One region of the Streptomyces sp. NPDC048389 genome, then DNA from elsewhere that is predicted to be linked to it. Evidence: riboswitches for the same ligand, from Rfam matches in the RefSeq annotation. Region 1 holds a riboswitch; each other region holds the start of a gene.

Region 1 (3,261 bases):
CTGGGACGCGCCGGTGCGGACCCCTGCGCTGCGCTGGGGCTCGTGACGGGCTCCGGGCCGTACCACCGTCCTTCGAACCGATCGACTGACCAGGGAGTTCCTGTGCTTGACGCCGACTTCTTCTTCCGCTGGCTGGCCGCCGTCGCCGCGGCCGTGGACCGGGAGGCGGACCGACTGACCGAGTTGGACTCGGCGATCGGTGACGCGGATCACGGCAGCAATCTCCGGCGCGGTTTCGCGGCCGTCGGCACCGCGCTGGAGAAGGAGCCGCCGGCGACGCCCGGCGCGGTCCTGATGCTGGCCGGACGGCAGTTGGTGTCGACGGTCGGCGGCGCGTCGGGCCCGCTGTACGGGACGCTGCTGCGGCGTACCGGCAAGGCGCTGGGCGATGACACGGAGGTGACGCCCGCGCGGCTCGCCGACGCGCTGCGGGCGGGAGTCGCCGCGGTGGCGCAGTTGGGCGGCGCGAAAGCGGGCGACAAGACGATGCTGGACGCACTGGAGCCTGCGGTGGCGGCGCTCGGCGACAGTACGGAGTCGTTCGCCGCGGCCCGCGAGGCCGCCGAGCAGGGGGCGCTGGCGACGGTGCCGCTGCAGGCGCGCAAGGGCAGGGCGAGCTACCTCGGTGAGCGCAGCATCGGCCACCAGGATCCGGGGGCCACGTCGTCCGCCTTGCTGGTCGCCGCGCTCGCCGAGGCGGTGGAGGCGGCATGAGCGACGGCGGGCAGGTCGGGATCGTGCTGGTCTCGCACAGCAGGGAGGTCGCCGCCGCGGTGGCCGAACTGGCCAAGGGGCTCGCGGGTGGCGGCGGTACGGCCCCGGTGGCGCCGGCCGGCGGCACACCGGACGGCGGTCTCGGCACCAGTGCGGAGCTGATCACCGCGGCGGCGGAGCGGGTCGACGGCGGCGCGGGCGTCGCGGTCCTGGTGGACCTGGGCAGCGCCGTACTGACGGTCAAGGCCCTGCTGGCCGAGGGCGGCGAACTCCCGGACGGGACCCGGCTGGTGGACGCGCCGTTCGTGGAGGGCGCGGTGGCGGCGCTGGTGACGGCCTCCGCGGGGGGTGACCTGGAGGCGGTGGAGGCCGCGGCCTCGGAGGCGTACGACTACCGCAAGGTGTGACGTCCGCCTACCGCCGGGCCACGGCAGGTGTGACGTTCGACTACCGCCAGGTGTGACGTCCGCCTACCGCCGGGCCACGGCAGGTGTGACGTTCGGCTACATCCAGGTGTGACATGCGGCTACCGCACGGGTGACGTTCGCCTACCGGAACCGGAAGGTGTGACGTTCGGTTACCACGTACGCCGCCGCGGGGCGCGCCCCGCGGCCGGGGTGTGGCGCACGGCTCACTCCGGCCGCGGGCGGGTGCGCCCGTGCGCGGCTTGTATGTCGCTGGTTGGCGCATTACTGTCACGGGGCCTTGGTGTTCGGGAAACCGGTGCAGTACCGGTGCGGCCCTCGCCACTGTGATCGGGAAGTCCGGCTCCGACCCCTCACGGGGAGCCACTGGGACACCGCGCCTGCGCGGTGCCCGGGAAGGCGGAGTACGGGCGGCATGACCCGTCAGCCAGGAGACCGGCCAGGGTGCGTTGTCCATCCACGAGGTGCTGGAGAGGGTCTCCCACATCATGCACATAGCCGAGGGGTATCTGCCCCCGTTGCACGCGGCCGCCTGGGGCGTCGCGTCCGCCCCGTTCGTCGTCCACGGAGTACGCGCCCTGACTCGCGAGGTCAAGGCCAATCCCGATTCCACCCTGCTGCTCGGAGCTGCGGGCGCTTTCACGTTCGTCCTGTCTGCCTTGAAGATCCCGTCGGTGACCGGCAGCTGCTCGCACCCGACCGGCACCGGTCTCGGCGCGATCCTGTTCAGACCGCCGGTCATGGCGGTGCTCGGCACGATTACGCTGCTCTTCCAGGCCCTGCTGCTGGCGCACGGCGGTCTGACCACGCTCGGCGCCAACGTCTTCTCGATGGCGGTCGTCGGCCCCTGGGCGGGGTACGGAATCTACCGGCTGCTGCGCGGGTTCGAGGCGCCGCTGATGGTGAGCGTGTTCTTCGGCGCGTTCACCGCCGACCTGTCCACGTACTGCATGACCACCGTGCAGCTGGCGCTCGCGTTCCCCGACCCGGGCAGCGGTGTGGCGGGCGCGCTGGCGAAGTTCGGCGGGATATTCGCGGTCACGCAGCTGCCGCTGGCCGTCAGCGAGGGCCTGCTCACCGTGCTGGTGATGCGGCTGCTCAGCCGGTCCAGCAAGGGAGAACTGACCAGGCTGGGCGTGCTGGTCGCGGGTACGAAGAAGGAGGCCGCGGTCCGATGAGCCGTAACGCGAGAATCAACACCCTGCTCCTGCTGGTCGTGGCGGCCCTGGCCGTTCTGCCCCTGGTCCTGGGGCTCGGGGACCACAAGGAGGAGCCGTTCGCCGGCGCCGACGGGGAGGCCGAGGCGGCGATCACGGAGCTCGAACCGGACTACGAGCCCTGGTTCTCCCCGCTGTACGAACCGCCGTCCGGCGAGGTCGAGTCGGCGCTGTTCTCCCTGCAGGCGGCGCTCGGCGCGGGTGTACTGGCGTACTACTTCGGGCTGCGCCGGGGTCGGCGGCAGGGAGAGGAACGGGCAAGGGCAGCCGCCGAGGACTCGGACACCACCGCGCCGGCGGCGTAGCCGCCGATGCTTCCCATCGACGTGGCGGCGCACAGCAGCAGCTGGCGCCGCCGCCACCCGGGCGAGAAGGCCGCCCTCGGGATCGGCCTTACGGTGACGGCCGTCTGCCTGCCGCCGTGGCCCGGCGCCGTCCTCGTCGCCGCGGCCACACTCGCCGTACTGCTCGGTCCGGCGGGGGTGGCGCCGCGTCGGCTCTGGAGGGCGTTCCGGATCCCGCTGGGGTTCTGTGTCACCGGCGCCGTACCTCTGCTGTTCTCCGTGGGCGGCCCGGACGGCCTGGTCGCGTTCGCGCCCGACGGGCCGGGACACGCCGTGCGGCTGCTGTTGCGCACGTCGGCTGCCTCGCTGGGCGTGCTGCTGTTCGCCTTCACGACGCCGGTGTCCGACGTGCTGCCGCGGCTCGTGAAGGCCGGCGTGCCGCCCGCGGTCGTCGACGTGGCGCTCGTGATGTACCGCATCAGTTTTCTGCTGCTCGACGCCGTCGGCAATATCCGCCAGGCCCAGGCCGCCCGCCTCGGCCACACGACCAGAGCCGCGGCGTGGCGCTCGCTCGCGGGGCTGGGGGCGACGGCCTTCGTACGCGCCTTCGACCGGGCGGGC
Region 2 (3,261 bases), on a different contig from region 1:
TCGTTGGGCCCCCGGGCCGGCATACCGCCCGTTGGTGGCAGGACAGCGGCGTGGCAGGATGATCCGTCATGACCCGACAGCGCCCGCCCCTGCCGCCGTTCGACCTCGACAGCGCCTTGGCCAAGGTCCAGGCCGCCGAGGACGCTTGGAACACCCGCGACCCGCAGACGGTCGCCCTCGCTTACACCGAGGACTCCATCTGGCGGAACAGGGACGTCTTCCTGACCGGCCGTGAGCAGATCGCCGAGTTCCTCACGGCCAAGTGGGAGCGTGAGCTGGACTACGTACTGCGCAAGAGCCTGTGGTCCTTCCACGAGAACCGGATAGCCGTCCGCTTCCAGTACGAATGGCATGACACCGCGGGCCAGTGGTTCCGCAGTTACGGCAACGAGCTGTGGGAGTTCGACGAGTACGGTCTCATGAGCCGCCGCGAAGCAAGCATCAACGACGTGCGCATCCAGGAGGCCGACCGCCGCTACTTCGGACCGCGTCCGGAGGAGGAGCGCGGACCGGGCCACGACATCCCCCTCCAGTAGCCCGCTCGCGCCGGTACGGGACGCCGGCCGGAGCCTCACCGGCTCCCGAGCCGGAGAAACCGGTTCGGTCGAGGTCCTGCCCGGGGCCCGTCAGGGCGAAGGCGTGCGTGACGCCCGGGGACATGCCGGTCATCGCGCTGAGCAGGGCGATGTCGTGCAGCGCCGCCTGACCGGGGTCCTCCCGGGTCCCGAGGGTGCGGCAGCCGGGCCGGCGCCCGGTCAGGCCCCGGACCGGGCCGCGTCCATCGCGGTCCTCGCCCGGACCGCGTCGTCCGGATCCCAGCCCTCGTGCGGCACGGAGGCGAGCAGGAGCCGGGTGTACGGGTCCGAGGGCGCGTCGAGCACTCGGGACGTCGGCCCCTGTTCGACCACGGTGCCCTTGCGCATCACGACCGTCTCGTCCGTGATGTGCTGCACCACGGCGAGGTCATGGCTGACGAAGACCAGGGCCACGCCGGTGTCGTCCCGGAGCGCATCGACGACGTCGCCCTGCTCGCCGTCCAGCGCGTCTCCGGTACCGACGTCTGAACGCCCAGAGGGCCGACGCCGTTCGGTGCGGGCTGCACCGGTCGCAGGCCCGTGCCGTCGCCTGCGGCGTACGCCGTCGACACGCCGTGCGGTTGCGCCCGTCAGGTCCCTGCCCGTCGGTCGACGTTGGCGCTGTGCCTGTCGTTGTGCCTGCCGCTGAGTCTCGGCGGGCCGTCGGCTGGGACTGGTTCCGGCCATATAGCGCGCGGCGCGAATACCCGGATCCCGACAGGACCAAATGGCGGAACAGGCCCCGGGGGCGCTGGTGATGGCGGGACAGGCCCGTTGACACGCGGCATACGAACTGGTCACCATCATGGCCAGCCAGATCGCCCCGGCCCGCTGGGGGATGACGGGGTAACGCGGGGGCGGGCTCGGGCGGAACCGGATTCGGACGGGGCGGGCCCGGGGGAACCGGGTGCGGGCGGGGTGGCCCGGAGGACGCCCCGGGCCGCGCGTCGCTCCCCAGGCCCGTCCCGGCCCGGAAGGCCGCCTTGTGGGGCAACGGAGTCGGCCCTCGCGCGCGTCGTCCCAGGAACGGGCACCCTTGTGTACACGCTATGCTGCAAGCCGCCCCGCGGGGGAAGTCCGGTCGAAGTCCGGCGCTGACCCGCAACGGTAGGCGGAGCCCGACACGCGGCTCCGCGAGCCCGATTACCCGCGGTGTCGAAGGCTCCTGACAATTCGCCGTGGACTGCGAGAGGGCGCTGCACAGGGCGCCCCGCGTCCCGGGCTGCTCATGTGCTCACGTAGCTGCACGGCCCGAGGCGAAGGCGACCCGCCCGTGGCCACACCCCTGGAACGCAAACCCGCGGTGCCACTTCCCGCGGCCCCCGGCGGGGCCGGTCCGGCGCCGTCCGAACGCGTGTCGCCGCCGCTCCTGTTCGCCGCGCTGTGCGTCGCGCTCGTGCTCTCCATCGTCTGCGGGGCGGGGATGGGGGCGTCGGGGCTCTCCTGGGGCGAGGTGCTGCATCATCTGTGGGCCGGGCTGACGGGCGGGCCCATATCCCGGGACGAAGTCCCGGCGTACACCATCGTGTGGGAACTGCGTTTTCCACGGGCCGTGCTGGCCGCCGTCGTCGGAGCCGGACTGTCGGCCATCGGCGTCACCGTGCAGGCCATGGTCCGCAACGCCCTCGCCGACCCGTTCGTCCTGGGCATCTCCTCGGGCGCGGCCGTCGGTGCCAATGCCGTCCTCCTCTTCGGCGCCTTCGGCGCTCTCGGTCTGTGGGCCCTGTCCACGGCGGCCTTCCTGTCCGCGCTCCTCGCCATGACGCTGGTGTACGCGATCGCCCGCACCGCTGATGGTCTGACCCCGCTGCGGCTCGTCCTGACGGGGACCGCGATGTACTACGGCTTCTCGGCCGTCACCACGTTCATGGTGTTCGCGGCCGAACGCGGCGAGGCGGCGCGGTCCGCGATGATGTGGCTGCTCGGGAGCCTCGGCGGAGCCGACTGGGCCTCCGTGCCGATCGCCGCCGGAGCCGTGCTCGCCGGCCTGGCCCACCTCGCCGTGTCGGCGCGTCGCCTGAACGCCCTGGCGATGGGGGACGAGACCGCGGCTGCCCTGGGGGTGGACGCGCGGAGGCTGCGCAAGGAACTGTTCCTGGTCTGTGCCGCCGTCACGGGGGCCGTGGTCGCGGTGAGCGGTGCCATCGGCTTCGTCGGCCTGATGGTTCCGCACGCCGCCCGGATGCTGGTCGGCGCGGACCATCGCCGGCTGCTGGCCGTCGCCCCGCTCGGGGGCGCCGTCCTGCTGATCTGGGTGGACATCCTCTCGCGTGTGGTGCTCGCGCCCGTCGAGCTGCCGGTGGGCGTGCTGACCGCCGCCATCGGCGTGCCGTGCTTCGTGCTGCTGATGCGCCGCCGCTCCTACACCTTCGGAGGCGCGTGATGCGGATCGACATGGACGCTTTGACGGTCGAGGTCGCCGGTGCGCGGCTGGTGCGGGAGGCCACGCTGCGCGCGGACGCCGGGCAGGTCGTCGGACTCGTGGGGCCCAACGGCAGCGGCAAGTCGACGCTGTTGCGCTGCGTCTACCGAGCCCTGCGCCCCTCGGCGGGTACGGTCCGGCTCGGCGGTGAGGACCTGCACTCCCTGAGCGCGCGCGAAGGCGCCCGTCGACTGGCCGCTCTGCCCCAGGAAGCGGTCACCGAGTTCGACTTCACGGTCGCCGAGGTCGTGGCGATGGGGCGAC
Region 3 (3,261 bases), on a different contig from region 1:
GCAGTACGCCGCGCGCCGTGCGGGTCTCGGCCCAGGCCGGCAGGGGGCCGTTGCGCTCGGCGAGGTCGCAGGACGCCTCGTAGGCCGCGAGCATGATCCGCTCGGCGATCCGGGTCGACAGGGCTTTCGCCTCGGGGGAGTCGAAGGGCAGCCGCAGCTTGAAGAAGACGTCCTGCAGGCCCATCGTGCCCAGGCCCACCGGGCGCCACCGGGCGTTGGACCGGCCGGCCTGCTCGGTCGGGTAGAAGTTGATGTCGACGACCCGGTCGAGGAAGGTCACCGCCGTGCGGACGGTCTCGTCCAGCCGCTCCCAGTCGATGCCGTCGCCGCCGGCTCCTTCGGTGACGAACGCCCCCAGGTTCACCGAACCCAGGTTGCAGACGGCCGTCTCGCCGTCGTTCGTGACCTCGAGGATCTCGGTGCACAGGTTGGAGGAGTGGACGACCCGGCCCGGTTCCGCGGTCTGGTTCGCGGTGCGGTTGGCGGCGTCCTTGAAGGTCATCCAGCCGTTGCCGGTCTGGGCGAGGGTCCGCATCATCCGGCCGTACAGCTCACGGGCCGGGACCGCCTTGCGGGCCAGCCCGGCGGCCTCCGCCCGGTGGTACGCGGCGTCGAACTCGTCGCCCCACAGGTCGACCAGCTCGGGCACGTCGGCGGGGGAGAACAGCGACCACTCGGTGTCCGCCTCGACGCGGCGCATGAACTCGTCGGGGACCCAGTGCGCGAGGTTCAGGTTGTGTGTACGGCGGGCGTCCTCGCCGGTGTTGTCGCGCAGCTCCAGGAACTCCTCGATGTCCGCGTGCCAGGTCTCCAGGTAGATCGCGGCGGCCCCCTTGCGGCGGCCGCCCTGGTTCACCGCGGCGACGGAGGCGTCGAGGGTCTTCAGGAACGGGACGATCCCGTTGGAGTGCCCGTTGGTTCCGCGGATGAGTGAACCGCGGGCGCGGATGCGGGAGTACGAGAGGCCGATGCCGCCGGCGTGCTTGGAGAGGCGGGCGATCTGGTGGTACCGGTCGTAGATCGAGTCCAGTTCGTCGAGCGGCGAGTCCAGCAGATAGCAGGACGACATCTGCGGGTGGCGGGTGCCGGAGTTGAAGAGGGTGGGGGAGGAGGGCAGGTAGTCGAGCCGGCTCATCAGCCGGTACAGCGCGGCCACCTCGTCCACCGAGCGGGAGCTGTCGTCCTCCGCGAGACCGGACGCGACGCGCAGGATGAAGTGCTGGGGCGTCTCGATCACCTGGCGCGTGACCGGGTGCCGCAGCAGATAGCGGCTGTAGAGCGTGCGCAGACCGAAGTAGCCGAACCGGTCGTCGCCCTCGGGGTCGATCAGCGCGTCGAGCCGGTCCGTGTGCAGGCCGACGAACGAGGCCGTGCGGTCGGCGATCAGGCCCTCGCGGTGTCCGACGGCGACCGAGGCGGAAAAGCACACCGCACCCTGCCCGGCGGCCTCCTCCGCGATCGTGCGGGTGAGCAGACGGGCGGCGAGCCGGGAGTAGGCGGGGTCCTCGGAGATGAGGCCGGCGGCGGCGTCGGTGGCGAGGGAGCGCAGTTCGGCCTCGTCGGACCCGGCGTGCCGGCCGCGCAGCGCGGCAGCGGCGACCCTGCCCGGGTCGGTGTCGGCCAGGTCGGCCGTGAGGTCCGTCAGGAGCCGCAGCAGCGCGGTCCCGGGGCCGTCCTGCCGCGTCGCTGAAACCGGATCGGCCGGCGCGATCGTCATGTGGTGCTCTCCCTCACTCGGTTCTGGGCCGGCGGGGAGGCGGGGGCCGTGGCGGCGCGTACCTGGGCAGCACGGCGCACGGCGTCCACCGGCCCATCCGCGAGGCCCGGACGTCTGGGCATCCGGATCGGTCGAACCGGATGCGCTGCCGGCAGGTCGTCGGACTCGTCACGGGTACGGCAGTGCGCACCGGATCACACCGTTGCGGGACAGTTCCGGATTCTCACCGGATTCCCCTGCGGCGACAGCGAGATGAGCATACATGTGGGGGCGGGTCTGAGCGCCCACCCCCACATGTTGTGTCTGCGGGTCGGAAGTCGATTCCCGCGCCCGGGAGTGGGAGCCCCGCTATCGTGGTCGGTGAAGGGAGGGTTCATGACCGTGACCACCGATCGCCCGCACCTGGACACCGAAGACTTCGACGAGGCTTTCCGCATACTGGCCCGCACGACCGAGGGCGTGCGCCTGGAACTGATCGACGGGAAGCTCAGGAGCAAAGCGGTGCCGGACGGGGATCACGGGCGCATCATTCAGTGGCTGACGCGCATCTGCATGCAGTCGCGTCCGGAGCTGTGGCTGCACCCCGACCAAGGGCTCAAGGTCCAGGAGTACCGGAAGGGCAGGGCCCGGCCGGACGGCTCGCTCGCCCCCAGCGGCACTTTCGTCGGGCAGGGCGAGTGGGCGGAGCCCGACCAGGTGCTCATGGTGGTGCATGTGATCTCCTACGACTCGGACACCGACGGGCGCGACCGGGTGGAGAAGCCGCGTGCCTACGCCCAGACGGGCATCCCGGTGTACCTGCTGATCGACCGGGACAGCCGCGAGGTGACGGTCTTCAGCGAGCCCGACGGCGTGCGCTACGAGAACGCCCGCACGGTCCCGTTCGGCAAGGACGTCACACTGCCCGCCCCGGTGGACATCACGCTGGCGACCGAGCAGCTCAAGGACTGGGTGCACTGAGCGGTGGACGACGGGCGGTCCTGCTCCGCGCGAGCCCGGGCGGGGCCGCCCGTCAGAGTTCCAGCGCGTACGTCAGCAGCGGGACCGCCGGGATCGGCGACCAGTCGCGTTCCGGGGTGCGGACGAAGCCGAGCCGGTCGTAGAGGCGGTGCGCCGCGTACATCATCGGCTGCGTCGACAGCACCAGCCGTACGCACCCCGGAACAGCCCGCGCCCGCTCCACGCAGGTGCGCACCAGTGCCTCTCCGGCGCCGCGGCCGCGTGCCCCCGCGTCCACGGCGAGCATCCGGAACTCGGCCTCGCCGGGGCCCGCGATGTCGGCGAACGGGCCGGCGGCCGGGACGAAGGTCACCCCGCCGAGCAGCGTGTTCCGTTCGTCGACCGCGACGTGGACCTCGGCGTGCGCGTCCCGGCTCGCGACGTCACGCAGCACCTCCAGATACGGGTCGTCCTCGCCCAGGTCCAGCAGCCCGCCGTCGAGGTACGCGTGGGCGGTCAACCGGCCGAGCGCCACGTGCTCCTCGGGTTCGATTCTCCTGATCGTGATGTCCATGTCCGGCAGTGTGCATCAGCGCACGGCGAAG

What was found. A riboswitch is a leader RNA that binds a small molecule or an ion and turns the genes downstream of it on or off. The one in region 1 is predicted to bind cobalamin.
Region 2: another riboswitch for cobalamin. It lies ahead of AB0903_RS28490 (iron ABC transporter permease); the one in region 1 lies ahead of AB0903_RS31665 (energy-coupling factor ABC transporter permease).
Region 3: another riboswitch for cobalamin. It lies ahead of AB0903_RS15885 (ribonucleoside-diphosphate reductase subunit alpha); the one in region 1 lies ahead of AB0903_RS31665 (energy-coupling factor ABC transporter permease).

The regions. Positions count from the first base shown of each region.
Region 1 covers NZ_JBEZKP010000075.1:9,890-13,150, forward strand. The annotation lists gene dhaK (dihydroxyacetone kinase subunit DhaK) at 1-46, shown strand, start outside; gene dhaL (dihydroxyacetone kinase subunit DhaL) at 103-714, shown strand; gene AB0903_RS31660 (PTS fructose transporter subunit IIA) at 711-1,121, shown strand; cobalamin riboswitch at 1,404-1,598, shown strand; gene AB0903_RS31665 (energy-coupling factor ABC transporter permease) at 1,628-2,317, shown strand; gene AB0903_RS31670 (energy-coupling factor ABC transporter substrate-binding protein) at 2,314-2,661, shown strand; gene cbiQ (cobalt ECF transporter T component CbiQ) at 2,668-3,261, shown strand, end outside.
Region 2 covers NZ_JBEZKP010000056.1:38,090-41,350, reverse strand. The annotation lists gene AB0903_RS28505 (nuclear transport factor 2 family protein) at 69-536, shown strand; partial or broken gene AB0903_RS28500 (NAD(P)-dependent oxidoreductase) at 628-726, opposite strand; partial or broken gene AB0903_RS28495 (ABC transporter ATP-binding protein) at 756-1,019, opposite strand; cobalamin riboswitch at 1,611-1,745, shown strand; gene AB0903_RS28490 (iron ABC transporter permease) at 1,849-2,958, shown strand; gene AB0903_RS28485 (ABC transporter ATP-binding protein) at 2,958-3,261, shown strand, end outside.
Region 3 covers NZ_JBEZKP010000019.1:13,315-16,575, reverse strand. The annotation lists gene AB0903_RS15885 (ribonucleoside-diphosphate reductase subunit alpha) at 1-1,717, opposite strand, end outside; cobalamin riboswitch at 1,850-1,981, opposite strand; gene AB0903_RS15880 (Uma2 family endonuclease) at 2,093-2,677, shown strand; gene AB0903_RS15875 (GNAT family N-acetyltransferase) at 2,730-3,230, opposite strand.